One region of the Micromonospora sp. NBC_01796 genome, then DNA from elsewhere that is predicted to be linked to it. Evidence: riboswitches for the same ligand, from Rfam matches in the RefSeq annotation. Region 1 holds a riboswitch; each other region holds the start of a gene.

The links. A riboswitch is a leader RNA that binds a small molecule or an ion and turns the genes downstream of it on or off. The one in region 1 is predicted to bind cyclic di-AMP.
Region 2: linked by a shared signal. The riboswitch ahead of OIE47_RS22370 (coiled-coil domain-containing protein) and the one ahead of OIE47_RS18940 (coiled-coil domain-containing protein) in region 1 are both predicted to bind cyclic di-AMP.
Region 3: linked by a shared signal. The riboswitch ahead of OIE47_RS14225 (C40 family peptidase) and the one ahead of OIE47_RS18940 (coiled-coil domain-containing protein) in region 1 are both predicted to bind cyclic di-AMP.
Region 4: linked by a shared signal. The riboswitch ahead of OIE47_RS12965 (C39 family peptidase) and the one ahead of OIE47_RS18940 (coiled-coil domain-containing protein) in region 1 are both predicted to bind cyclic di-AMP.

Annotation. Positions count from the first base shown of each region.
Region 1 is NZ_CP109078.1:4,105,630-4,111,825, forward strand. Features, by position in the region: gene OIE47_RS18930 (hypothetical protein) at 1-212, shown strand, start outside; gene OIE47_RS18935 (MarR family winged helix-turn-helix transcriptional regulator) at 263-778, opposite strand; gene OIE47_RS18940 (coiled-coil domain-containing protein) at 952-1,962, opposite strand; cyclic di-AMP (ydaO/yuaA leader) riboswitch at 1,966-2,096, opposite strand; gene OIE47_RS18945 (copper resistance CopC family protein) at 2,286-3,152, opposite strand; gene OIE47_RS18950 (hypothetical protein) at 3,208-3,615, shown strand; gene OIE47_RS18955 (hypothetical protein) at 3,612-4,946, shown strand; gene OIE47_RS18960 (cation diffusion facilitator family transporter) at 5,093-6,007, shown strand; gene OIE47_RS18965 (copper resistance CopC family protein) at 6,085-6,196, shown strand, end outside.
Region 2 is NZ_CP109078.1:4,826,059-4,832,254, reverse strand. Features, by position in the region: gene OIE47_RS22380 (ABC transporter permease) at 1-764, shown strand, start outside; gene OIE47_RS22375 (cation diffusion facilitator family transporter) at 869-1,789, shown strand; cyclic di-AMP (ydaO/yuaA leader) riboswitch at 2,072-2,202, shown strand; gene OIE47_RS22370 (coiled-coil domain-containing protein) at 2,219-3,283, shown strand; gene OIE47_RS22365 (hypothetical protein) at 3,464-4,471, opposite strand; gene OIE47_RS22360 (hypothetical protein) at 4,578-4,715, opposite strand; gene OIE47_RS22355 (TetR/AcrR family transcriptional regulator) at 4,773-5,345, opposite strand; gene OIE47_RS22350 (FAD-dependent monooxygenase) at 5,430-6,196, shown strand, end outside.
Region 3 is NZ_CP109078.1:3,082,536-3,087,541, forward strand. Features, by position in the region: gene OIE47_RS14220 (NlpC/P60 family protein) at 131-1,159, shown strand; cyclic di-AMP (ydaO/yuaA leader) riboswitch at 1,375-1,512, shown strand; gene OIE47_RS14225 (C40 family peptidase) at 1,580-2,563, shown strand; gene dcd (dCTP deaminase) at 2,644-3,222, opposite strand; gene OIE47_RS38005 (pyridoxamine 5'-phosphate oxidase family protein) at 3,338-3,979, shown strand; gene OIE47_RS14240 (zinc metalloprotease) at 4,077-5,006, opposite strand, start outside.
Region 4 is NZ_CP109078.1:2,814,742-2,820,937, reverse strand. Features, by position in the region: gene OIE47_RS12975 (hypothetical protein) at 1-210, opposite strand, end outside; gene OIE47_RS12970 (hypothetical protein) at 207-362, opposite strand; gene OIE47_RS12965 (C39 family peptidase) at 488-1,336, opposite strand; cyclic di-AMP (ydaO/yuaA leader) riboswitch at 1,748-1,891, opposite strand; gene OIE47_RS12960 (YbhB/YbcL family Raf kinase inhibitor-like protein) at 2,619-3,158, shown strand; gene OIE47_RS12955 (class I SAM-dependent methyltransferase) at 3,226-3,954, opposite strand; gene OIE47_RS12950 (hypothetical protein) at 4,370-5,152, opposite strand; gene OIE47_RS12945 (peptide deformylase) at 5,612-6,196, shown strand, end outside.

The sequences.
Region 1 (6,196 bases):
GGGTCACCGTGGGGTTGACCGAGCCGACGCCGGCCACGCTCTTCGAGAACGTCAGGATCTCGGAGTACGTCGGTGACGGCGCCAGCCGCAGCGGCGACGTGGTCGACATCCAGCCGCTGCTGGGCGAGGGCCGTTACCAGTGCGGGGGGAACACCCTGACCCTGACGCCGAAGGACGCCAGCGGCCTGACCTGGGTCCTCAACCGCGCCTGACGCGGTGGTGCACAGCTTTCAGTGGGGCCGGCCCCGGTTCGGGGCCGGTCTCACTCGTCGCAGGGCACCCGCTGCGGGTCGTCCTCGGTGTCGGCGTCGCAGGGCTCGGCGTCGAATGCGGCCCGGATGACGTCGGAGAGTTCCCCGAGGGTGTCGAGTTGCTCCGGGGTGAGTACGTCGACCACCAGGCGCCGTACGTGCGACACGTGCTTCGGCGCCGCTCTGGTGATCTCCGCCAGGCCGGTCTCGGTGATCTGGATGAACGCGCCCCGCGGGTCGGTCACGCAGGGCTCCCGGTCGACCAGTCCGCGCCGGGCCATCCGCCCCAGGTGGTGGGTGAGGCGGGTCTTCTCCCACTGGAGGTGGCCCCGGAGCTGGAAGATCCGCAGCCGCCCCTCGGGGGCCTCGCTGAGGTGGACCAGGACGGCGTAGTCGCTCTCGGAGAGGCCGGTGTCGGCGAGCAGTTGCCGGTTCAGCTTGCTCTGCAACTCCATCTGCATGGTGATGAAGGAACGCCAGGCACGCTGCTCCCGCTCACTGAGCCACCGCTCCCCGTTCGCCGCCACCCGCTCATGATACCCGCCAGGATGACACGTCACCCCACCTCAAGCTCTCCCCCCGCCTCTCCCCCCGCCCCCCTCGCCCTCCCCGCTCCACGCCGCGTCGATCTAGGGCAAATGGGGGTGGATAGAGATCAACAAACACCCATTTGCCCTAGATCGACGCGGCGTGGAGCGGGTCAGAGCATGGACATGTGTACGTGGTCGGTGTGGTCGCTTTCGCCGCTGTAGGAGCTCCAGCCGGTGGCGGGGAACCAGATCTGCTTGTACCAGATCACGTAGAGGATGCCGAGCCGGTCCGCGTTGCGGACCAGGAACGCGGTCAGGTTGTTGCCGTACAGCCGCTGGTCCTGCGTACGCGCGGAGGCGAACCCGCTGTTCAGTAGTGACCAGTCGCAGGCGCGGCCCTTCGGGTGCTCGAACGGACCACCGTTGCGGTGACAGCCGACGAACCGGTTGAAGCCCGCCTTCTTCACCTCGTTGTACGCGTGCAGGGTGCGCGGGGTGACGCAGCCGCTGGTGGTCGGGTCGTCCTTGTTGCACGACTCCTTCGGCCAACCGCCACTGGCCGTACGCGGGGCCGCCTTGGCCACCGGCGAGCTGGCGTTGACGAAGCCGTTGGTGAGCTTCTTGCCGCCGACCAGGGCGAGGGAGCGTTCCGCGTCCTGCTTCTGCCGTGCCATCACGGCCTGCTGCTTCTCCTGCTCCTTGACCTCGGCGTCGGCCAGGGCCTTGGCGCGTTCGACCAACTCCTGGGCGGTGTTGAGCTCGTGCAGCTTCTGGTCGTTGACCGCGTTCATCTCGTCGAGCGCGACGGCCCGATCCAGGAAGGAGTCCGGGGACGCGCTGTTGAGCAGCGCCGATACCGCGCCCAGCTTGCCGGTGCGGTAGGAACGGGCGGCGATCTCGGTGACCTGGGGGGTCAGCTCCTCGATCTGGGTCTCGGCCTTCGCCAGCTCGGTGGCCAGGACGGCCTGACGCTTCTTCGAGGCGTCGAGAGCGGCCTTGGCGTCGGCGAAACGCCGGCCGGTCGCCTCCAGTACCTCGCTCAGCAACTGGTTGTCGGACTCGGCCGCCGGGGCCGGCGTTGCCGGCGCGGCCTGCACCGGGACCGAGAACGGCGCCACCATGAGCACGGTGGTGACCAGGGTCAGGGCAGGCGTGAACCATCGGCGGAGGGGTGCCGTCATGCAGGATCCTTCCGTTGGTCGCCGACCGGGTTAGCTGACGGGTTCGGGATGGAAGTGATCCCTACCGCTGTTGCGGATTCACCCCACGTACTCGGTTCCCCGGTTCGTCCAGGACGATTAGGCGACGGTCCCGCCGGCACCGGTTGGCGCCGATTGGCGTTGACCGCGAAGAATCTTACCGTGTGACGCGTCCCGATGGGCATGCCCATCCGGTACGAAAAGCGTTATGGGACAACAACTTTCGGTTATTATTCGCGGTTCCGGCCAACATGGATACCCGCTGTAATGGTGATGGCGCCGATTGTCGAATCAGCGATCGCCGATCAGCGGTTGCCGCGTTTGCGCGACGGCTGCGCCTTTCCCGCCGACTGGTTGCCGGCCGCGGCTTTCCGGGCCGCCGCCGCACGTCTGGCCGCCGCGGTGGTGACGGGCCGCCCACGGTTCGCCGGACCGGTGTTGATTCTGGCCGTACGTCGCGGCCGGATCGCCAGGGCGACGATGACAATCACCCCGACCAGCAGCAGCACCGGCAGCAACCAGACCATCGGGCTGCCGTCGTCGGAGGCGCCACTGGCGTTGTCCGGCACCGGCGACGCGGGTGCGACGGTGTTGCCGGCACCGGGATTGCTCGACGCCGGCCTGTCCGGGTTCTCGGCCAGGGCGAGCAGTGCCGGGTCGGCGGCGTTCGTCGGTGCGCTCCAGCCCTGCGGCGCGCGGGTCGGCGCCCCGGAGTAGGAGAACTTCACCGTTCCGCGTACGGGCTCGCGGTCCGAGGCCACCGACAGGTAACTGGCGGTGTACTCGCCCTTCTCCGGCCAGTGCGAAACCTGGACGAACGCCGAGAATCCGGTGTGGTAGAGCTTCGGCTCCCACTTGCCGTTGACCAGGTTCAGCTCGGTCACCGGGCGGTCGAGCCGCTTGTCCGGGCCGGGCCGCCAACCGGCGTCGACCCGTACGCCGCTCGGCGCGGTGACGGTGAAGTAGGCGTTGGCCGCCGGAGCCTCGGTGAAGTACAGCTCCAACGACTGCATCGGTTGGGACAGCGTGGCGCCGGCAACCGGGTTGGAGACGGCGAGCTGACCGTGTGCGGACGCCGGTGATCCGGCCACCGCGAGGGCGATCGTGGCGCCGAGAACAACGGCGAACAGGCGGCATGCCGCGCGGACGGTAACCAGCCGGGTCGATCGCATCGGCCCATCATGGTGGCTTCCGCTGTGCCCGGCAAGACGCTACAGTCGCTTCCCGATGTCACGGGACCGGCTGACCGGGGAGATGTTGATGATGCCCTCTATCGGCCGTCGCCGTGCACTGGCCGCACTGACCGGTGCCGTCCTGCTGGCCGTCGCGGGCACCGGATGCGGGTCCACCGACGAACCGGTTGACTCCAGCGCGCCGGTCGAGGTGGCCATCACCATCACCGAGGGCCGGTCCGAGCCGCAGCCGGGCCGGGTGGACGCGAAGAAGGGCCAGTCCGTCCGGATCACCGTGACCAGCGACGTTCCGGACCGGGTGCACGTGCACGGGTACGAGGTCGGCGCGGAACTGCCCGCGGGCCAGCCGGCCACGGTCGAGTTCGTGGCGGACATGGACGGCCTGTTCGAGGTCGAGACGCACGAGTCGGGCGTGTTGCTGTTCCAGCTACTGGTCCGATGAGGACGGTCCCCGAACTGCTGGCCCACGGGGTCGGCGGGCGGCAGGACCTGCCCATCCCGTTCGCGTACGCGGTGACGGGTGCGGCGTTGGCCCTGGTCATCTCGTTCGTGGTGCTGGGCGCGTTCTGGCGGGAGCCGAGGCTGGGTGACGCCGAGGCGGGTCGGCCGCTGCCGGACCGGGCCGCCCGGCTGGTCGACTCGGCCGGTTGGCAGTGGATCCTGCGGATCCTGGGACTGGTGTTCGCGGGCTACTTCGCGATCGGGCTCTTCTTCGGCCCGGACGTCGACCGCAACCCCACCGCCGGGCTGTTCTACGTGCTGTTCTGGGTCGGGCTGGTGCCCGCCTCGCTGCTGTTCGGACCGGTGTGGCGGGCGCTGAATCCCCTGCGTACGGCCTATCTGCTCGCTGCGGCGCTGCTCCGGCGGGATCCGCGTCGGGGGCCGCTGGCGCTACCGTCGCGGCTGGGTTACTGGCCGGCGGCGCTCGGCCTGCTGGCGTTCGTCTGGCTGGAACTCGTCGCGCCGGACCGGGCCACCGTCCCGGTCATCCGCACCTGGCTGGTCGCGTACGCGCTGCTGATGCTGGTGGGGGCGGCCGTGTTCGGGGTCGGGTTCTTCGACCGGGGCGACGCCTTCGAGGTGTACAGCGACCTGGTCGGCCGGCTGGCGGTGGTCGGCCGTCGCGACGACGGGGTGCTGGTCTGGCGCAACCCGCTGGAGGGGATGAGCGGGCTCGCCCCGGCTCCGGGACTCACCGCGGTGGTGGTCGTCCTGCTCGGCTCCACCCTGTTCGACAGCCTCTCCAACGCCCCCGCGTGGTTCCGGTTCGTGCAGAACACGCAACTGCCGGCGGTGCTCACCAACACCGTCGGGATGCTGGTGCTGATCGGCCTGGTGCTGGCCGCGTACGGCCTCACCTGCCTGATCGCGGCGAAGCTGGCACCGGGCGTGCGGCCGGCAGACGTGGCGGCCGAGATCGCCCACTGCATCGTGCCGATCGCGGTCGGGTACGTGCTCGCGCACTACTACTCGCTGCTGGTCCTGGAGGGGCAGCGGACCGTCGCGCTGCTCTCCGACCCGCTCGCCACCGGGGACGCCAACTGGCTGGGTACGGCGGACTGGTCGGTCAGCGCGGCCCTGGTCACCCCGACCGGGGTGGCCATGTTGCAGGTCACGCTGATCGTGCTCGGGCACCTGCTCGGCACCGTGCTCAGCCACGACCGGGCGTTGGTGCTGTTCCCCGGCCGGTCCGCGATCGCCGCGCAGGTGCCGCTGCTGGTGCTGATGGTCGGCTACACGATCGCCGGCCTGCTCCTGCTCTTCGCCGGCTGACCCGCCACCGGCCCCTTCCTGTCGCTTTCCGGCCCGTCACCGCCCGAATCGATCGAAGCTGGCAATGAGTCCCACTTCTGACTTGCACACATAGCGATGTACGCATACTTTGTGGGAGACGGCGCGGCGACGAGGGAGGGCGACCCATGGGTGCAGGCCACGACCACGGCGGTCACATGCTCAGGGCAGGCGAGAAGCACCGCCGCCCACTCTGGGCCGCGCTTGCCGTACTGACGGTGTTCATGCTGGTCGAAGCCGTCGCCGCCTGGCTGACCGGTTCACTGGCCCTGCTCTCCGACGCCGGCCACATGTTCACCGACGTGCTCGGCATCGGCATGGCCCTGGCCGCGATCACCGCCGCCAGCCGCGCCCGCCTCGACACCCAACGGACGTTCGGCCTCTACCGGCTGGAGGTCCTCGCCGCCCTCGGCAACGCCGTACTCCTCTTCGGGGTGGCGATCGCGGTCCTGGTCGAGGCCGTACGCCGGTTCGGTGACCCGCCCGAGGTCGCCGCCGGACCGATGCTCGTCGTCGCCGTCGGCGGCCTGCTGGCGAACATCGTCGCCTTCCTGCTGCTGCGCTCCGGAGCCAAGGAGAGCCTGAACGTTCGCGGGGCGTACCTCGAGGTGCTCGGCGACCTGCTCGGCTCGGTCGGCGTCATCGTCGCCGCAGTCATCATCACGTTCACCGGGTGGCTCTACGCCGACCTGGTGGTCGCGGTGGCGGTCGGTCTGTTCATCCTGCCGCGCACCTGGCAACTCGCCCGGGCCGCGATCCGGGTCCTGGTCCAGGCCGCCCCGCCGCACGTCGACGTGACCGAGGTACGCACCACCCTGGCCGGCGTCGCCGGGGTCTGCGACGTACACGACCTGCACGTGTGGACGCTGACCTCCGGCATGGACGTCGTCTCGGCCCACCTCAGCCTCGATCCCGGTGCCGAGGTCGGCCGGGTGCTCACCGCCGCCCGGGAACGGCTGCACGAGAGCTTCGGCATCGACCATGCGACTCTTCAGGTCGAGCCGCTAACCTCGGCCCGGTTGTGCCAGGACAGCCACTGGTGACTCGGCGGGAACCATCCGGCCGTCCGGCACGACTACCCGTGGGGGCTGTCTGCCATCGCCGTTGGGAGTTGAGCTGGATGCGAGTGTTCCGCCCGCTTGCCGTCATCGCCGTCGCCTGTGCCGCCGTACTCACGGCCGTGCCGGCGCCCGCCTGGGCGCACAACGAGCTGCGTGCCAGCAACCCGGCCA
Region 2 (6,196 bases), 720 kb from region 1:
CCGGCACGGTGGCATTGGACCGCCGGGTGGCCCAGGCCCGCAACATCGGCCTGGGTGACCGGTTCCCGCTCGGCCTTCCCACCACCCCGAACGACACCGGCAGCGCGGACCCGGCGGGCTCGCTGATCGTGGTCGCGCTCTACGACGACGCGCCGACGAGTGGGGCGGCGCTGGTCGAGTGGGGCCAGTTCACCGCCGCGTACGGGGCCGGTGCGGCGAACCAGCTGCTGATCGACCTGGCCCCCGGCGTCGGTACGGCAGCCGGCCGGCAGGCGCTGGACGGGCTGCTGCGGGCGTACCCGGTGGTGCGGTTGAGCAGCGCGGCCGACCAGGCGGACGCGTTGTCGGCCTCGCTGGACGAGTTGCTCGGCATCTTCGCCGCCCTGCTCGGCATGTCGGTGCTGATCGCGCTGTTCGGCATCAGCAACACGCTCTCCCTGTCGGTCTTCGAACGGACCCGGGAGTCGGCGACCCTCCGGGCGCTGGGGCTGTCCCGGCGGCAACTCGGACGCCTGCTGCTCGCCGAGGCGGCGCTGATCGCGCTGGTCGGCGCGCTGGCCGGGATCGCCCTGGGGGTGGGGGTCGGCTGGACCGCGGCACTCGGGCTGATCAGCAGCTACGGGCACGGGCTGCCGGTCGTACCGGTGGGGCAGCTCGCCCTCTGCACGGGCCTGGCCTGCGGCGCGGCGGTGCTGGCCGGCGTGCTGCCGGCCCGCCGGGCGAGCCGGGCACCGATCGTGGCGGCCATGGCGAACGAGGGCTGAGCCGGCCCGGCTTCCCCGGTGCCGGTCCTGGCCAACCCGCTGGCACACATTGCGATATCAGCATATGTTGGGCCATAGCGGGACCGGCGACGGAGGGTGTGTGCGTGGGAGCGGGTCATGACCACGGCGCGCAGTCGATGCGCGCCGCCGAGCGACACCGGGGACGGCTCTGGTCCGCCTTCGGGCTGCTCGTCGTGTTCATGATCGTCGAGGCGATCGCCGCCCTGGCCACCGGCTCGCTGGCCCTGCTCTCCGACGCCGGGCACATGTTCACCGACGTACTCGGGATCGGCATGGCGCTGGCCGCGATGACCGCGACCCGGCGCGCGACCGACGACCCGCAGCGAACCTTCGGCCTCTACCGGCTGGAGGTCCTCGCGGCGCTCGCCAACGCGGTGCTCCTCTTCGGTGTCGCGATCTACGTGCTGGTCGAGGCGGCCCGCCGGTTCGGCCAGGACCACCCCCCGAGCGTGCTGGCCGGGCCGATGCTGGTGGTCGCCATCCTCGGTCTGCTGGCCAACCTGGTGGCCTTCGCGCTGCTGCGCGCCGGGGCACGGGAGAGCATCAACCTGCGCGGGGCCTATCTGGAGGCGCTCGGCGACACGCTCGGCTCGGCCGGGGTCATCGTCGCGGCGCTGGTGATCGCGAACACCGGTTGGTGGTGGGCCGACCCGGTGGTCGCGGTCGCGATCGGCCTGTTCATCCTGCCCCGGACGTGGCGACTGGCCCGAGCCGCGGTCCGGATCCTGGTGCAGGCCGCGCCGGAGCACCTCGACGTACCCACCGTGGCGGCCCGGCTCTGTGCCGTACCGGGTGTCGCCAACGTGCACGACCTGCACGTCTGGACGCTCACCTCGGGCATGGAGGTCGCCTCGGCGCACCTGACCCTGTCGGCCGGCGCCGAGGTGGGCGCGGTGCTGGCCGCCGCCCGCGGTGCGCTGCACGACGACTTCGACATCAACCACGCCACCCTCCAGGTCGAGCCCGGCAGCGCGACCGAGAACTGCGGCCCCGCCGACTGGTGAACCCCGATCGGGTACGCCTCACACCTGTCGTCGGTGGTGCACCGCGGCCCGGCTTTCGGTAGGCGGCCCCTATCGGGTCCACTCCTTACCGGCACCGGGACCCGACCACTCTTCGCTTTCCTCGCCCTTAATTTTTGTCCCCCGACCGGGTGAAATTTTCGGTTTATATCCGGCATATCACTTCGATTCATTTGGCAAGCCCGACGCGCCAACACTGTCCGTACTGGACCCGGCCGGTAGGCTCGGCACCGGTCTCCGCCGGGCGGCGCCCTCCGGCGCCTGCGGTGACCGTCGCCTAATCGCACATGCGAGCCGGGGAACCATCGCGTCATTGGGGTGCATCCGCGTCAGCGGTAGGGATCTTCCGTCCCGAACCCGTCAGCTAACCCGGTCGGCGGCTGACGGAAGGACGTGCACCGAATGCCATTGTTGGCGCCCGTACGACCCCGCTATCCGCGCGCGGTCCGAACCGCGATCGCGATCACCCTCACCCTGCTGGCCAGCGCCTTCACCCCCGCCGCCGCGCTGGCCGCACCCGCACCGTCGCGCACCGCCGTACTCGCCGCCGCACCCGGCGGCACCGACGACGAGGGCGGCAGCGACAGCCTCCGGGAGCAGCTCGACGTCGCGGCCAAGGGCTATCTCGACGCCCAGGCGGCACTGGACAACTCCACCAAGCGACAGCAGCAGCTCGCCGCACACCTGGGGACACTGGAGGCCGAGCTGGTCACCCGTACCCAGACGGTCGGCGAACTGGCCGGCATGGCGTACCGCACCGGCCGGCTGGGACCCCTCACCGCGCTGCTCAACAGCAACTCCCCGGACGGTTTCCTGGACCGCGCCGCATCCCTGGGCACGGTCGCCGCCAACGAGGACCGCCAGCTCCGGAACCTGATCGAGGTACGCGACCAGGAGGCTCGGGCCAAGGCGGCGATCGACAACGAGATCCGGGAACAGCGCAAGCAGCTCGACATCATGGCCAAGCGCAAGCAGCAGGCCGAACGGGCACTGGCCGCCGCCGGCAGCGGCGGGTCCAGCCCCGGGGTCACCGGCACCACCACCGCCGCCACGGCCAAGCCCGCACCCCGCAACTCGGACGGCTCGTGGCCGAAGGAGTCGTGCAGCGTCAACGACCCGACCACCACCGGCTGCATCACCCCGCGCACCCTGAACGCCATGAACCAGGCCAAGGCGGCGGGCTTCACCCGCTTCGTCTCCTGCCACCGCACCGGCGGCTCGGGTGAACACCCGAAGGGCCGGGCCTGCGACTTCGCGGCGGAGAAGGGCGGCTTCGGCGGGGTCGCCACCGGCGGCGACAAGACGTACGGCGACAACCTCGCCGCGTACTTCGTCAAGAACGCCAGCCGCCTCGGTGTGCTCTACGTGATCTGGTTCAAGCAGATCTGGCTACCCGGCAGCGGCTGGAAGGCCTACAACGGCGGCGGCGACCCCTCCAGCAACCACACCAACCACGTCCACCTCTCCGTGAACTAACCCCCGCTCCACCCCTCCCCGCGAAGGCGCGTCGGCGCGAAAGCGCGTCGGCGCGAAAGCGCGTCGGCGCGAAAGCGCGTCGATCTTGCAGTTGTGGCGGTACGCAAACCCGGACCGACAACACAAATTCGGGCGCCACAACTGCAAGATCGACGGTGGGTACGGGGGACGGGGTGGGGATCAGGGGTTGGCGTTCCAGAAGCCGATGATTGTTGCGGTCCACCAGCCGAGTTGGCTGACTGTGGCGGCCAGGGCTCCGGGGAGTAGGTGGGGCCAGGACAGGGGGGCGTCGCCGACGCTGACCAGGCGGTCGCGTACGCGGCCGAGGAACAGCCCGTTGATCCCCACCGCGAGTACGGCGAGCAGCTTGAGCTGCACCAGCCCGGATGAGGTATCGGGGCGCAGAGCGGCACCGCTGGCGACCAGCCCCAGCAGCCCCAGCCAGATCAGCAGGTGCGCCCCGTGCGCCATCCCCAGTACGGTGCCGAGCCGTTCCCGGCGCAACAGCCAGCGCAGGCTGAACCAGTCCACCGTGAGTACGGCTCCGAAGCCGACCACGAGACAGGCCAGGTGGCAGAAGAGCGCGAACGACCGCCAGCCCGGACCCAGGGTGATCTGCGGTGCGACCAGCACCACGAAGAGCCATCCGAGGACAACGGCGACGATCGAGCCGATCCGCGCCCCGCGACCGGCCGGCCGACGGTGACCACCCCGCCAACCCGTGACCGGGCCGGACTCCGATTCGGAGTGCCCGGCACGGGACCGCGATCGGCCACCGGCCGGGGAAGGCGAGCCGTGGGCGGCTGGAGACGGTGAGCGGTGGCCGGCGAGGGGCAGTGAGTCGTCATCGTCGGGCAATGGCGATCGGCGACCTTCGGCGGTAACCGACGGGCGGGGAAGGCCGGCGGGGCCGTAGGCGTTGGCGGGGCCGGAGGCACCGGCGGGGACGGCGGCACCGGAGCCGGCGGCCTGGTTCGACTGTCCGGGGCGGTTCCGGCGGGTGGCCGGGTCGGAGCGGTCGGAGCGGTCGGAGCGGTCGGAGCGGTCGGAGCGGTCGGGCAGGGTGGGGCGGTGTCCGGTGCGCTGCCGGGGAACGGTGTACTCCCGCACCGGGGCCGGCTCGGGTGACTGACGGTCGGCCGCTGCGGCTTCGGTGCTGTGGCGGCCGGGGGTCCGGAGGTCAGACATCCGTACCGGCGGTTCCCGCAACCCGCATCGTGGTTCCTCCGCTCGCCTCGGACCGGGTCGGCTCGGAACCGGATCGGCCGGGGAGGGAACCAACCGCCCCTCCTGATCAGGAGACCCGCCCCGGGCGGCGGCGCAACAGAAAGTTGCGCGGGAAGATCCGTACCGGATGCCGGACGGCACGGTCCGGTCGGGCCGCGCCCACCGCCGACAGTGGCGGTGACCAGGCCGGTCGAGTCGCGCCCACCCGCCCACGGTGGCGGTGACCGGGCCGGTCGGGACCGCGCCCACCACCGACAGTGGGTCAGGTGTGCGTGACGGCGGGGGGCGCGATCGCGCCGAGCAGGAGACGCAGGCCGGGGGTGGGGTCGAAGTCCGGGTCGGGGAAGGCGAGCTGGTGCATGATCACGCCGTCCATGTGGTCCAGCATGAGCCGGCAGTGCCGTTCCGGGTCCGGTGAGCCGACCGCGCGCAGCCAGGGCGCCCCCCACCGGACCAGCTCCGCGTTGCCCTGTCCGAGGTCGGCCTGCAACTGCGGGCGGACCGCGGCGTCCAGGCAGAGGGCGAGGCGGGCGACGGTACGCAGCCGCCCCGCACCGACCGCCGTCCGGACGAAGTCGGCGAGCAACCGGGCCAGCTCGTCGAGGTCGGAGGGGTGGACCGCCCCGGTCATCCCCTGCCAGTCCGCCCGGTCCAGGGCGGCCAGTCGGGCGACCACGCCGGTGAGCAGCGCGTCGCGCGTACGAAAGTGGTTGGACGCGGAACCGGCGGGCAGCCCGGCCTCGGCGTCGACGGCCCGGTGGGTGAGCTGGCGCAGCCCCTGTCCGCCGAGTACCCGGATGGCTGCGTCGGTGAGTTGGTCCTGCCGGGACGACATCCGCTCACCCTAACGGACTACATGCGTAGTCTATTTCACTACAGTCGTAGTGACAGTACACTACAGCCGTAGTACGGTCCGGTCATGACACAGCGAGCGGGCATCATCGGCGGCGGAATCGGCGGACTGGCGACAGCGATCATGCTGCAACGGGCCGGCTGGACGGTACGGGTCTGCGAGAAGGCACCCACCCCCGTCGGCACGGGCACCGCGCTCGGGATGTGGCCGGAATCGCTGCGTGCGCTCGACGTACTCGGGCTCGGCGAGGAGGTACGCCAGCGGGGCGCCCGGCAGCACCACGGCAACTTCCTGCGTCCGGACGGGACCCGGATCGCCCGCCTGGACGTGGGCGCGATGGCCCGACGCAGCGGCGACTCGGTGTACCTGATCTCCCGTCCGGCCCTGCTCGGGCTGCTCGCCGGGGCACTCGCCCCCGGAACGGTCGCCTTCGACAGCCCGGTGACCGACCTGGCCGCGTACCGGACCGGGTTCGACGTGGTGGTGGCGGCCGACGGCGTGTTCAGCCGCACCCGTACCGCGATCTTCGGTCCGGGCAGCGCCGCCCGGTACGTGGGCGCCACCGCCTGGCGGGGCACCGTGGACGGGGCGACCGACTCGGTGAACGAAACCTGGGGTCGCGGGCAGCGCTTCGGCATCACCCCGCGCGAGGACGGCCGGACCAACTGGTACGCGAGCGCCCTGACCCCGCCCGGTGGACGCTCCCCCGAGGGCGAGTTGGCGGCACTGCGGGCCAGGTTCGGTGACTGGCACGCGGGCGTACGGCAGGTGTTGAGCCGGCTCCGACCCGCGGAGATCCTCCGCCACGACCTCTACCATCTCGCCCCGTCGCT
Region 3 (5,006 bases), 1.0 Mb from region 1:
CGAGGAGTATCCGACCAGCGGCCTTGATTCGCGAACGAACCTTCCCTAATGTGGGGCTCCGACCGCTGTGGGACGTCGGCGCCCATTTCCCCCCTCGGGTGGCACCCAGCGGTCGGTAACGAAGGAGTCGGTGCCGGTGGCACGCGTGCCCTCCCATCGCCATTCGACCAATCATGAGCATCCGGGTGGTGGCACACGCCGCCGCACGTACCGCCTGTTGGCGCTCTCTGCCGTGGTGCTCGCCGGACTGCTGCCCGCCACGCAGGCGCAGGCCGCTCCGACGGTCGACGAAATCGAATCGCAGATCGACACCCAGTGGGTGCAGCTCGAACCGACCATCGAGCAGTACAACAAGGTGCACGGCCAGCTTCTGGCGAACCAGAAGAAGTCGGCCGACCTGCAGAAGAAGATTCAGCCGCTGGCGCTACAGGCCAACATGGCGCTCGATCGGGTCGGTGACCTGGCCTCGCGTTACTACAAGACCGGCCCGTCGTCGGACCTGAACGCGCTGATCACCACCGGTACGCCGACCCAGCTCGCGGACCAGCTCACCATCCTGGACCACCTGGCCCGCCAGCAGCAGGAGCAGATCGCCGACGTCACCGCCGCCCGGGACAAGTACGACGGCGAGAAGCGCAAGCTGGACGAGCTGATCGCCCAGCAGAAGAAGCAGGACACCGAGCTCGCCGGCAAGCGCAAGCAGATCAACGGTGAGATCGAGCGGCTGGAGAAGCTGCGTCTGACCGCGTACGGGTCGAGCAGTGCCGGTGGCGCGTTGCGCAAGGGCCCCTGCCCGGCGACGTACCCCGGTGGTGCCGCCGGCACCGCGGTCAAGACCGCCTGCGCGCAGATCGGCAAGCCGTACGTCTGGGGTTCGACCGGCCCCAACTCGTTCGACTGTTCGGGCCTGACCCAGTACGCCTGGGGCAAGGCCGGGGTGAAGCTCACGCACTTCACCGGTGCACAGTGGAACGAGGGAAAGGCGGTGAGCCGGGCCGACGCCCGAGCCGGCGATCTGGTCTTCTTCTACGGTGATCTGCACCACGTCGGTATGTATGTCGGTAACGGGCTGATGGTGCACTCGCCACGGTCCGGTAAGCCGGTGCAGATGCAGAGCATTGACGTCATGCCGGTTGCCGGGTTCCGCCGTCCGGGCTGACCTGGTGTAATTGCCCAGATTTGCAATGAAGAACCCCTTGCCAGCGGCACCCGCCGTTAGCAAGGGGTTCTCTTTATGTCGACCACAACACACCGTACGTGGTTGTCTGATATACGGAAAGATTTCACTCCTGCCACGGGTTGCACTTCAATAACAGGCTTCCTACTGTGGGAGATCGTCGGGGCGGCACCAGTCCACCCAGCCCGGGTGGCACCGGCTCGACACCGCCGAATCGTTTTCCGAAACGAGCCGGGGACCCAGCACCTCGGGGTGAATCCGCGAATTCTCGTGGTAGGGCGCCACTTCCCGCCCGAACCCGTCAGCTAACCCGGTACGCGGTAACGGAAGAAGGAGCGCCCAACCCCGGTGGCTAGCCATGCCCCGCGGTCGCTGTCCGTTGCGTCGACTCCGGTCGACCCGATGACCGTGCGATCGCGTACCCGTTGGCCTGTCCGTACCAGCCTGCTCGCCGCGATCGCCGGCGTAGCCGTTCTCCTGCTCGGTACCACCCCGGCCCACGCCGAGCCCTCGGTCGCCGAGATCGAGAAGCAGATCGACGTGGCCTGGAACCAGCTCGAACCGATCATCGAGAAGCACAACGCCACCCGCCAGGACCTGGCCGTCAAGCAGAAGCAGGCCGACGCGCTGGCCAAGAAGATCCAGCCGTTGCAGCTCCAGGTCGACATGGCCATGGGCAAGGTCAGCGACATGGCCGTGCGGGCGTACAAGGGCGACAACGCCTCGGCGATCAACGCGATCCTGACCACGGACTCGCCGACGATGCTCGCCGACCAGCTCACCATCCTCGACCAGTTCGCCCGCCGGCAGCAGCACGACGTGCAGGCCGTGGTCGACCTCAAGGAGAAGTACGCGGCCCAGAAGGCGCCGCTGGACACCCTGGTCGCCCAGCTCACCCGCACCGAGGCCGACCTGGCCGCGAAGAAGAAGCAGATCGACGCCGAGATCGACCGGCTGCAGAAACTGCGGATCAAGGTGTACGGCAACGGTGGCGGCGGCCCGCTCGCCCCGGCCCCGTGCCCGTCCGAGTACCCGGGCGGCGGCGCCGGCATCGCCGTCAAGTACGCCTGCCAGCAGATCGGCAAGCTCTACGTCTGGGGCGCCGCCGGGCCGAACAACTTCGACTGCTCCGGGCTGATGCTCGCCGCCTGGGCCAAGGCCGGGGTGACGCTGCCGCACAACGCCGCCGCGCAGCGCCGGGTCACGGCGTACGTCAAGCGCGCCGACCTGCGCCCCGGAGATCTCGTCTTCTACTACGCCGACCTGCACCACGTCGGCATGTACGTGGGCAACGGGTGGGTGGTGCACGCCTCCCAGGCCGGTGAACCGATCAAGATGAAACGCGTCGACGAGGGCACGATCCACAGCTTCGGCCGCCCCGGCTGACCACCGGTCGACCCGTCTCGAAACGATCAGGGCTGGCATCCCGTACGCGGGTGCCAGCCCTGACTGTCGTCGCTACCCGCTCAGCGGGTCGGCCAGGTGCGCCAGTGCTGCCAGGAGCGGCTCGGGGTGGGGCCGCGCTGGCCCTGGTAACGCGAGCCGTACACGGCTGAGCCGTACGGGTGCTCGGCCGGGGACGAGAGCCGGAAGATGCAGAGCTGGCCGATCTTCATGCCGGGCCAGAGGGTGATCGGCAGGTTGGCCACGTTGGAGAGTTCCAGCGTGACGTGGCCGGAGAAGCCGGGGTCGATGAAACCGGCGGTGGAGTGGGTGAGCAGTCCCAGCCGACCCAGGCTCGACTTGCCCTCCAGTCGGCCGGCGAGCTGGTCGCCGAGCGAGATGACCTCGAGCGTCGAGGCGAGCACGAACTCGCCGGGATGCAGCACGAACGGCTCGCCGTCCGGCACGTCCACCACCGAGGTCAGGTCGTCCTGCTGACTCGCCGGGTCGATGTGGGTGTAGAGATGGTTGTTGAAGACCCGGAAGAGCCGGTCCAGCCGTACGTCGATGCTCGACGGTTGCACGAGTGCGGGCTCGAACGGGTCGAGCCCGAGAGTGCCCGCCTTGATCTCGATGACCAGGTCGCGGTCGGAGAGCAGCATCCCGACACCTTAGCGAGCCGTCGGGCCCGGTCACGGCGTACCCGTACCCGGAGTGGCGCCCGGCTCACGCGTGTCGCACTACCGCTCTCGAACATGTGTTCGATAGACTCTCCGCATGGCATCCTGGTCCGAATTCGCCGCCGACGCCCCGCGTCTCGCCGAGGCGATCCGCATCCTCCTGCAGCAGTACGGGCCGGGTCTCGGCTACCTGGCGACCGTGCGTGCCGACGGTGGCCCGCGCGTACATCCGGTGTCGCCGGTGATCAACGACGAAGGGCTGTTCTGCTTCGTCGTCGACTCACCCAAGCGGCGCGACCTCGAACGCGACGGCCGCTACGCGTTGCACTCGTTCCCGCCGGAGGAGAGCGACGACGAGGCGTACGTCGCCGGGCGGGCCCAGGCGGTCACCGACCCGGCGAAGATCGCCCGGCTGGCCGACACGGTGCGGGCCGAGCCGCGGGTCGACTGGCGGCTGTTCGAGTTCACCGTCGAGGCAGCCATGCTGGCCCGACACGGGCGGGCCGACGCGATCCCACTCGCCTACGGCGGGCCGGGCGGCGAGCGGCCGGGCGTCCAGGTGTGGCTCGACCCCACCGCCACCCGACCGCAGGTGACCCGCCGGGGTCGCCGTACCCGCCGGCACCCCAATCCGTCCGACTTACGCGGGGCGTCGACAGCCAACGCCGTCGACCAGCGTTTCGTCCGGGAGCCCCGGGTGGCGGCGGCAGCCCCCGACCCCGCCGTCTGGGCCTCCTGAAGAGTGTCCAGGCGCCCCTGAGTGGGCACTGTAAGTCCACAGGACGCGACGAGGGCCGGCTCCTCGGGAATGGGCCGGCCCTCGTCGTTCGACTTCATCACAACAGAGCGCGATAGGCCTGCCACGCCTTCACCATGCGGTTCACCTGTCCGAGGCTGAACCTGTCCATGCAGGAGTCGTTCGTGTAGTCCATGAAGTTGTGGATCGGGTCCAACCCCGGCTTGCTGACGCACGAGTCCCGGCCCGTCGGGCAGCCGAACGCCGGCTCCGCCTCGGCCGGGGTGTCCGCCACCGCGTCACCCTCACCCGTGCACCCGTCCTGGAACGTGTGGAAGAGATCCAGCCAGTGCCCGACCTCGTGCGTACCCGTGTCTCCCTCGTTGTACGGCTTCGCCGTACCGCCCGGCAGTGACTCCGAGAGCACCACCACCCCGTCGTACGAGGTCAGCTTCTTCTGCGGGAACGTCGCCCAGCCGAGCAGGTCGTCGCTGAGCGCGCCGAGATACAGGTTGAGAGTCTCCGGCCCACCGACCCGCAGTGCCTTTTTCATCTGCGTCTCGGTGAGGCTGTCCGCCACGATCGGATACCAGGCCGGGTTGACCACCCGGTTGAGCTTCTTCAGCTTGAACCTGAACGGCGTCACCGCGCTGCCACTCCCACCGGTGAACGCCTCGTTCAGCACCTTGAGCTGGGCGTCGATCAGCGCACGCGGGATGTTGCCGCCGGCCCGCGTACGGTCCCGGCTGATCACGTGCACCACCACCGGAATAGTGATCTTCGTCGGGGTGGTGCTGAACGGGGCGACCCCGACCCGCTCCGCGTACGCGGTGTCCAGATCGCGGTTACGTTGCGCCGCCTCGGTGCCGCTCAACTGGTTGGGGTCGTGCCCGCCCGGCGCACCGGGTTTCGCCTTGGCGAGCGGGTGGGTGTCCGCCGGTTCCACGCAGGGCGCGGCTGGTGCTCCGGCCGCGCCGGCGACCGCCGGCCGCGCGACCACCCCCGTCGATCCGAGCAGCAGTACGAGTGC
Region 4 (6,196 bases), 1.3 Mb from region 1:
GGTTGGCGGGGCCGGGCTGCCGATCGGGTACTCCGGATCACGTCCGGCGCGTACCTCCATCGCCCAGCTCAACTGCGCGCAGCCGTCCGGGGTGCAACAGGCGCAGGTGCCGGGAGCGTAGGACGTACCCCGGTCCTCGTGCTGGGCGATGGTCATCGCCGCCGCCTCCCAGATTCCCGCGCGGGTCAGCGGCTCGTCGACGCGGCTCATCGGGCGAACACCTGACCGGCCATGGCCACCACCTGTGCCTTTCGTTCGGGGTACCGGCGCGCGGTGGCGACCGGCTCGGAGTAGCGACTGGGAGCACCGCCGGCCGCCGGGACCCTGCGGTCGCCGGTGTCCGCCCGATTGGCGAGGTCCATGGTCACGACAGGGTCAACGCACGCGTACGTGGATGGTTGTGGCAACGCGGCCACCGTCCCACTGGTACGGACAGCCTCGGGTGCCGACCGGTTGGGTCGGCACCCGGGACCGGGGGGAGGGCGGGTCAGGCTGAGTAGCCTCGGGTGGCCATCCAGTTGGCCAGGTCGATCGTGGTCATCCAGTAGGAGCTGACCCCGTTGACGAACGCCGGGTCCGCGATCTGCACGGTCCGTCCGCTGTCGCGGTAACCGACGACGGTGAGGTAGTGACCACCGTCGTACGAGTGCCAGCCGCCGTCGGTGTCGGTCGCCGAACCGGCGATGTTCGCGACGACCGCGTACCCGCTGCTGACGGCGTGTACGACGTCCGCCTGGAGCTGGTCCATCTGGGCCGGGGACGGGGACCCCTGGATGAACGTGCTCGTGTAGAAGTTGGTCTTGGCCAGGCTGTTCAGCCCACGGGTGACGTCGTCGGCGGAGTTGGTCCCGTTGAACGTGGTGCCCAGGGCCGCGGCGACGTCGTCCTGGCTCGGCTGACGGTCGCGGGCGGTGAGGGCGATCCGGGTGGCCGCCGGCCCGCAGTACCAGCCGTTGATCTGCGCCTCGTAGTCGTAGTCGAGCACCTTCGACGCGGGGGGAGCCTTCTTGACCGCCTTGGTCGGTGTCGCCACGGCCTTCGCGGCGGTGGGCGGGGCCGACGACGGGGCCGCCGGAACCGGTGCCGAGGTCGAGGCGCTCGGGGACGGGGTGGCCGGGCTCGGGGTTACCAGGCTGGGCGCGACCTCGGCGCCGGCCTGGCCGCCCATCTTCTCCGCGACCGCGATGGTCGAGGCGTTGGCCGGCGGGGTGGACCCGTTGCCCTGGGTGAGCAGGATGCCGGTGGTGAGACCCACGGCGAGAACGGCGGCGGAGACGGCGCCGGCCCGGTACGGGCTGGCGGTCACGACGCGTCGGAGTTGCTGACGATGCTTCATATAGATCCTCCGCAGATGTGCCGATCTGCGATCGGGGGCACATGAATCGGGATGGCGAGATGTCTCTGCCGGGGCCGGGTACGTGACCGGGGTACGCGCTATCGGCGGGGCGGATTCACCGCCAGCCGTCGGGTCCGGATCGGGGCGTGCGGAACCGTCACCGCGATGCGGTGAAATGCGTTACCGGATGAACTCGCCACGGGAATTGCCGGGCGATTTCGGATCACCTACCGGTCACGCGCGTCCTCGTGCCACCGACCGCGTACGCGTGTGCGTCGCCGGTCGTCGGAGTGGGCCTAGTGCGCTACCTTCGCGGGCTGGACCGCGATGCGGGCGAGCCGGGGCAGGTGGCGGAACGGGCCGGGGGGATCGAGGGTTGGGCCACGGCAGGTACGGCGCTGCACGAGCATGTTCTCCTTCCGATACCGCCTACCGGGTTAGCTGACGGATTCGGGCGGGAAGCACGCCCTACCGCGAACCAATGGTTCGCGGATTCACCCCAGAACTACTTTGGGTCCCCGGCTCGTAACAGTTACGACTCAGCGGGCCTGTTCCGGTGTCACCCGCGGTGACTAAGGGCCGGACCAGACGGGCTGACGTTACTGGGCCGCTTCTGCTCCTGCCAACCCCTCTTGGCCTGCTTAAACCGTGACCCATGCCGCTTCTTGCGGGTGGTGCGACCCTCGACTCGTGATCACGGAGAGTGGTTGTAGCCGCAGTGACCAGTTTGACTGCGACCGACGTACCCGCTTGTGTCCCGCACGTTGACGACGTCGGATTTGTCGACGGGGTGACATTGCCGGCACGGAGTCCGGATCAGAGAAATGTCCGTTGGGCCGAGGTGGGCTGGTCCCCTCGTCGGCGGCCACGGACCCGGGGTCCCCCCGCCTCGGTCGACCGGTGCGGCGGCCAGCGAGTCGTCGCTCACGCTCCGCCGGTCGGGGGTCGCGCCGACGACCCGACGGGGAAAGCGCCGACGACCAGACCGGGAGAGCGCCCACGACCGGACCACGAAAGCGCCGCCGAACCGGCCGGGAAAAGCCCGGATGAAAGGCGCGTCCGCGTACGAGGTAGAGGGTTTCCGAACCGGTGCTGATTCTCGGCTGAAACAGCGGCGGGCCATCCGTACGAGCGGTCGGATCGGTATTTCGAGAATGGGGCCCGGCCGCGTTGTCGTGGACGTCGGGAGACCGGTTGCCCACTGTTTCCCCCACCGGCAGCACTGAGGCGGGCCGGACAGGGTACAAAGACACTGAGTCTCCCTCTTTGGAAGGACATCCTGATGAACCTTGAGCGAGCGATCGGGCCGGACCCGTACGACCTGTTGCCGCCGGTGCCGGCGTTCACGCTGACCAGCGACGACGTGCGCGACGGGGAGCCGCTGGGCACCGAGTTCGTACACTCCAGCGTGGGCGGTGGCGACCTGTCGCCGCAGCTCGCCTGGTCCGGTTTCCCGGACGGGACGCGCAGCTTCGCGGTCACCTGCTACGACCCGGACGCGCCTACCACCAGCGGTTTCTGGCACTGGGTCCTGGTCAACATCCCGGTGTCGGTCACCCAGCTACCCCGGGGCGCGGGCAAGGCCGGGTCCGTCGAGGGTGGTGCGTTCGCCGTCCGCAACGACTACGGCACCCAGGAGTACGGCGGCGCTGCCCCGCCGGCCGGCGACCACGTCCACCGGTACCTCTTCGCCGTACACGCCCTCGATGTGGAGCAGCTCGACCTCACGCCGGACGCGAGCCCGGCGTACGTCGGCTTCAACCTGACCTTCCACACCCTGGCACGGGCGGTAATCCGGCCCACGTACCAGGTCAAGGGCTGAGCTTGCCGGAGTAAGTGGACGGCCGACACCGGGGACGGGTTGAACGGTGTCGGTCGTCGCTCTCCGGTCAGGCCTCCGACGCGCCGGGTACCCGGGCGACGGCGAAGACGGACTGTCCGAACGGCGGCCGCACGAGCTGCTCCGCCGCCTTGGTCACCGGCAGCACCAGGCTGTCGTAGACCTTCACCATCGGGCCTTCCTTGGGCATCAGCCGGAACACGTTCGTCGCCATGTAGTAGCCGATGAGGCCGAGGGCGTTCGCGTAGTGCAACCGCTCCACGGTCAGCCCCGCGTCGGTGAGCGCGGCCCGCATCGTCTTCTTGGTGTAGCGCCGTACGTGTCCGGTGGCGATGTCCGCCGGACCCATGGCGAACTCGAACGCCGGCACGATCAGTACGATCGCACCGCCGGGACGCACCAGTTCCCGCATGCTCCGCAGCGCTCCGACGTGGTCCTCGATGTGTTCGAGCACGTTGTACGAGACCGCCGCGCTGTAGTCGCCGCGTTCCTGCTCCGGCTGCGGCAGCAGCATCTGCCGTACCTCGACGTTGGACTCGCCGGCGAGGCGCTCCTTCAGTGCCACCAACCGGTCGGGATCGGCCTCGGTGGCCGTGAACCTGGGGAAGTGCGGCGCCCACTCGAGCACGTAGTCACCGAGGCCACTGCCGATCTCGATCGGGTTGTCCCCCAGGTAGGGCAGCGCCAGCTCAACAAACCATCGGCGGTGGTTCACGGCGGTCGCGAGACCCTCGAGTACCTCGGACTGAACTCGCTGATCCCCAGTGATTTCTGCCATGCGTCGATTCCTCGCGATCTGAAACTCGACCTGCACCCTGGACCGACAGAGTGAACCATCTACGACGACCGTAGGGAAATTGAGGCATCGGCGTGGCACGAACGGATTGTTCGGTTGATCCGTCCCCGTCCGCCTTCCGGGCGTTCGGGCACAGAGCGCGGCGATGCCCGTGACCCCGCGCCGTCACCGGCGCGGTCCGCTGCCGGACATCGCGCGGTGCTGAGCTACTTCGGACTGGCGGTCTGGATCACCTCCGGGCTCTGGTTCCAGCCGCGCGGAGGTGCTCGGGCCGACGCACTGCGCGCCGGGATGACCGCGCTGACCGGCGTCGTGCCGAAGCCCATCGGCGGGGGTCCGGGTCTGGGACGTCCGTCCCCTGCCGGACGGGTGAACCGGCGGGGCGTCCTGCCCGGGCTCAGTTCGAGCGGATGCAGCAGCCCTTGCAGATCCGCGGCTGCGGCAGGGTGAAGGCGAGGCAGCACGTCTTGCGCTGCACGGTCGGCTCACCGTCCGGACCGGGCACCAGCTCGATCAGGTCTTCGAGGTCGAGCGCGCGAAGCAGCGTCGCGACGTTCTCCTCGGACGCGCCGGGCAGGCCGGCCGCGGCCCGCAGGATGCCGTACGCGACCCCGGAGGCGACCGAGCCGAGCAGCGTACGGGCGCCGACCCGGACCTGGGTGTGGATCGCGTCGAGCAGCGGGGTCAGGTGCTCGTCGAGCAACGAGGCACGCAGCTCGCGGAGGAGTTGGGTCTCGTCGGTGAGCACCCGCACCTCGGGCAGCCCGCTGAGCGCCAGCGGGTCGGAGGCGAGCACCGCGACCGTGGTCGAGCGGCGCAGCCCGAGGGTCAGCGTCGCCCGGTCGGTTTCGACCCGCACCAGTACGTCCGACGCCCGGAGCAGGGGGACCCGGCGGGCGGCTGCCCAGCCGACCACGGTGGGCAGCGCCAACCAGTAGGTGTAGGACTTCCAGAACAGCGCGGCGGCGGCGTGCGGGGTGGACTGCCAGGAGCGCTGCGCGGCGGCCAGCAGGTCGGGCAGGTGACTGCCGTTGATCAGGTCGGTGGCGGGCAGCCAGCCCCGCTCGTCGTCGACGAACAGTCCGGGTACGAGCCCGGGCAGGTCGTCGGTCCCGAACATCTGACGCAGGGTCGCGTTGACCGGTGCGAGCGGTGCGGTCGCGTACGCGCGCCCATCGATGACGGCCGTCACCGTGGGTCACCCGTCTGCTGCTCGGAAGTGTCCAGCGGGTCGGCGGCGCGGTGCCGCCGTGTCGGGAGGATGCCCAGGTCAGCGTGGCGCAGGGGCCGCGTTCGCCATGGTGTCACCGCTGTCACCGCACCCGCCCTTCGGTCACCGTACCGGTCGCCACGTTAGCACTAAGGGAAGCCTAACCACATCTTGGAGGGTGCGGAGGCGTTCGTCACCATCGGCTACCGAGATCCACCGGTACGCCTGGCGGGCGGATACCCGAACGGGTGACAGGTAACCGGGAGTGACCGATCGGAGGGCTCGACCATGGCCCTGAGCAGGGCATCGAGCCGCGATAGGATCGATGATGATGGAAGAATTGTCAAGCCAAATGTCGTTAACGCGGCAGTTCTGCCCCAGTGGGTAGGTCGCCCACCAGACTGGGATTCCCGGCCCCTTAGGAACCCGATGACCACCTCGCCCATTGAGCGAGCTGCCGACTCGTTCGCGGCCGAACTCTCCAGACGGCGGGTCGAGCGGGGCATGACCAAGAAGCAGCTCGCCGCCCGCATGGGGTTCGACCCCTCATATGTCAGTCACGTAGAGGGCCGCCGCCACCGGCCCACCGAGGATTTCGCCCGCCGGGCCGAGGCCGTACTCGCCGCGTCCGGCGCGATCTGGCAACGCTTCCAGGAGTACGACGAACTCCGGCACGCCCGGTCGAACATGACCGCGCACCGGGACCCGCCCGTACCCGAACAGTGGCTGCCCCCGGGCACCGGGCTCATCGTCGAGCAGGAGTCCGCCACCCTCACCCACCAGGACAAGGCGTACCGGTGCGTCATCCGGCGGGCGCTCTACAACGCCGGCACCGAACCCGTCACCCGCTACCTGGTCCGGGTCGCCGTCGACCGGTACCCCAGCGACCCCGGGCGCTCCAACCGGCACCACCGCGAGCACCCGCTCACCTTCGCCGAACTCGACCTCCAGGCGTTCTGCGGCGACGAAGCCAGCCCCGAGCCGATGGACTGGCGCAAGAAGCACGACCGGGAC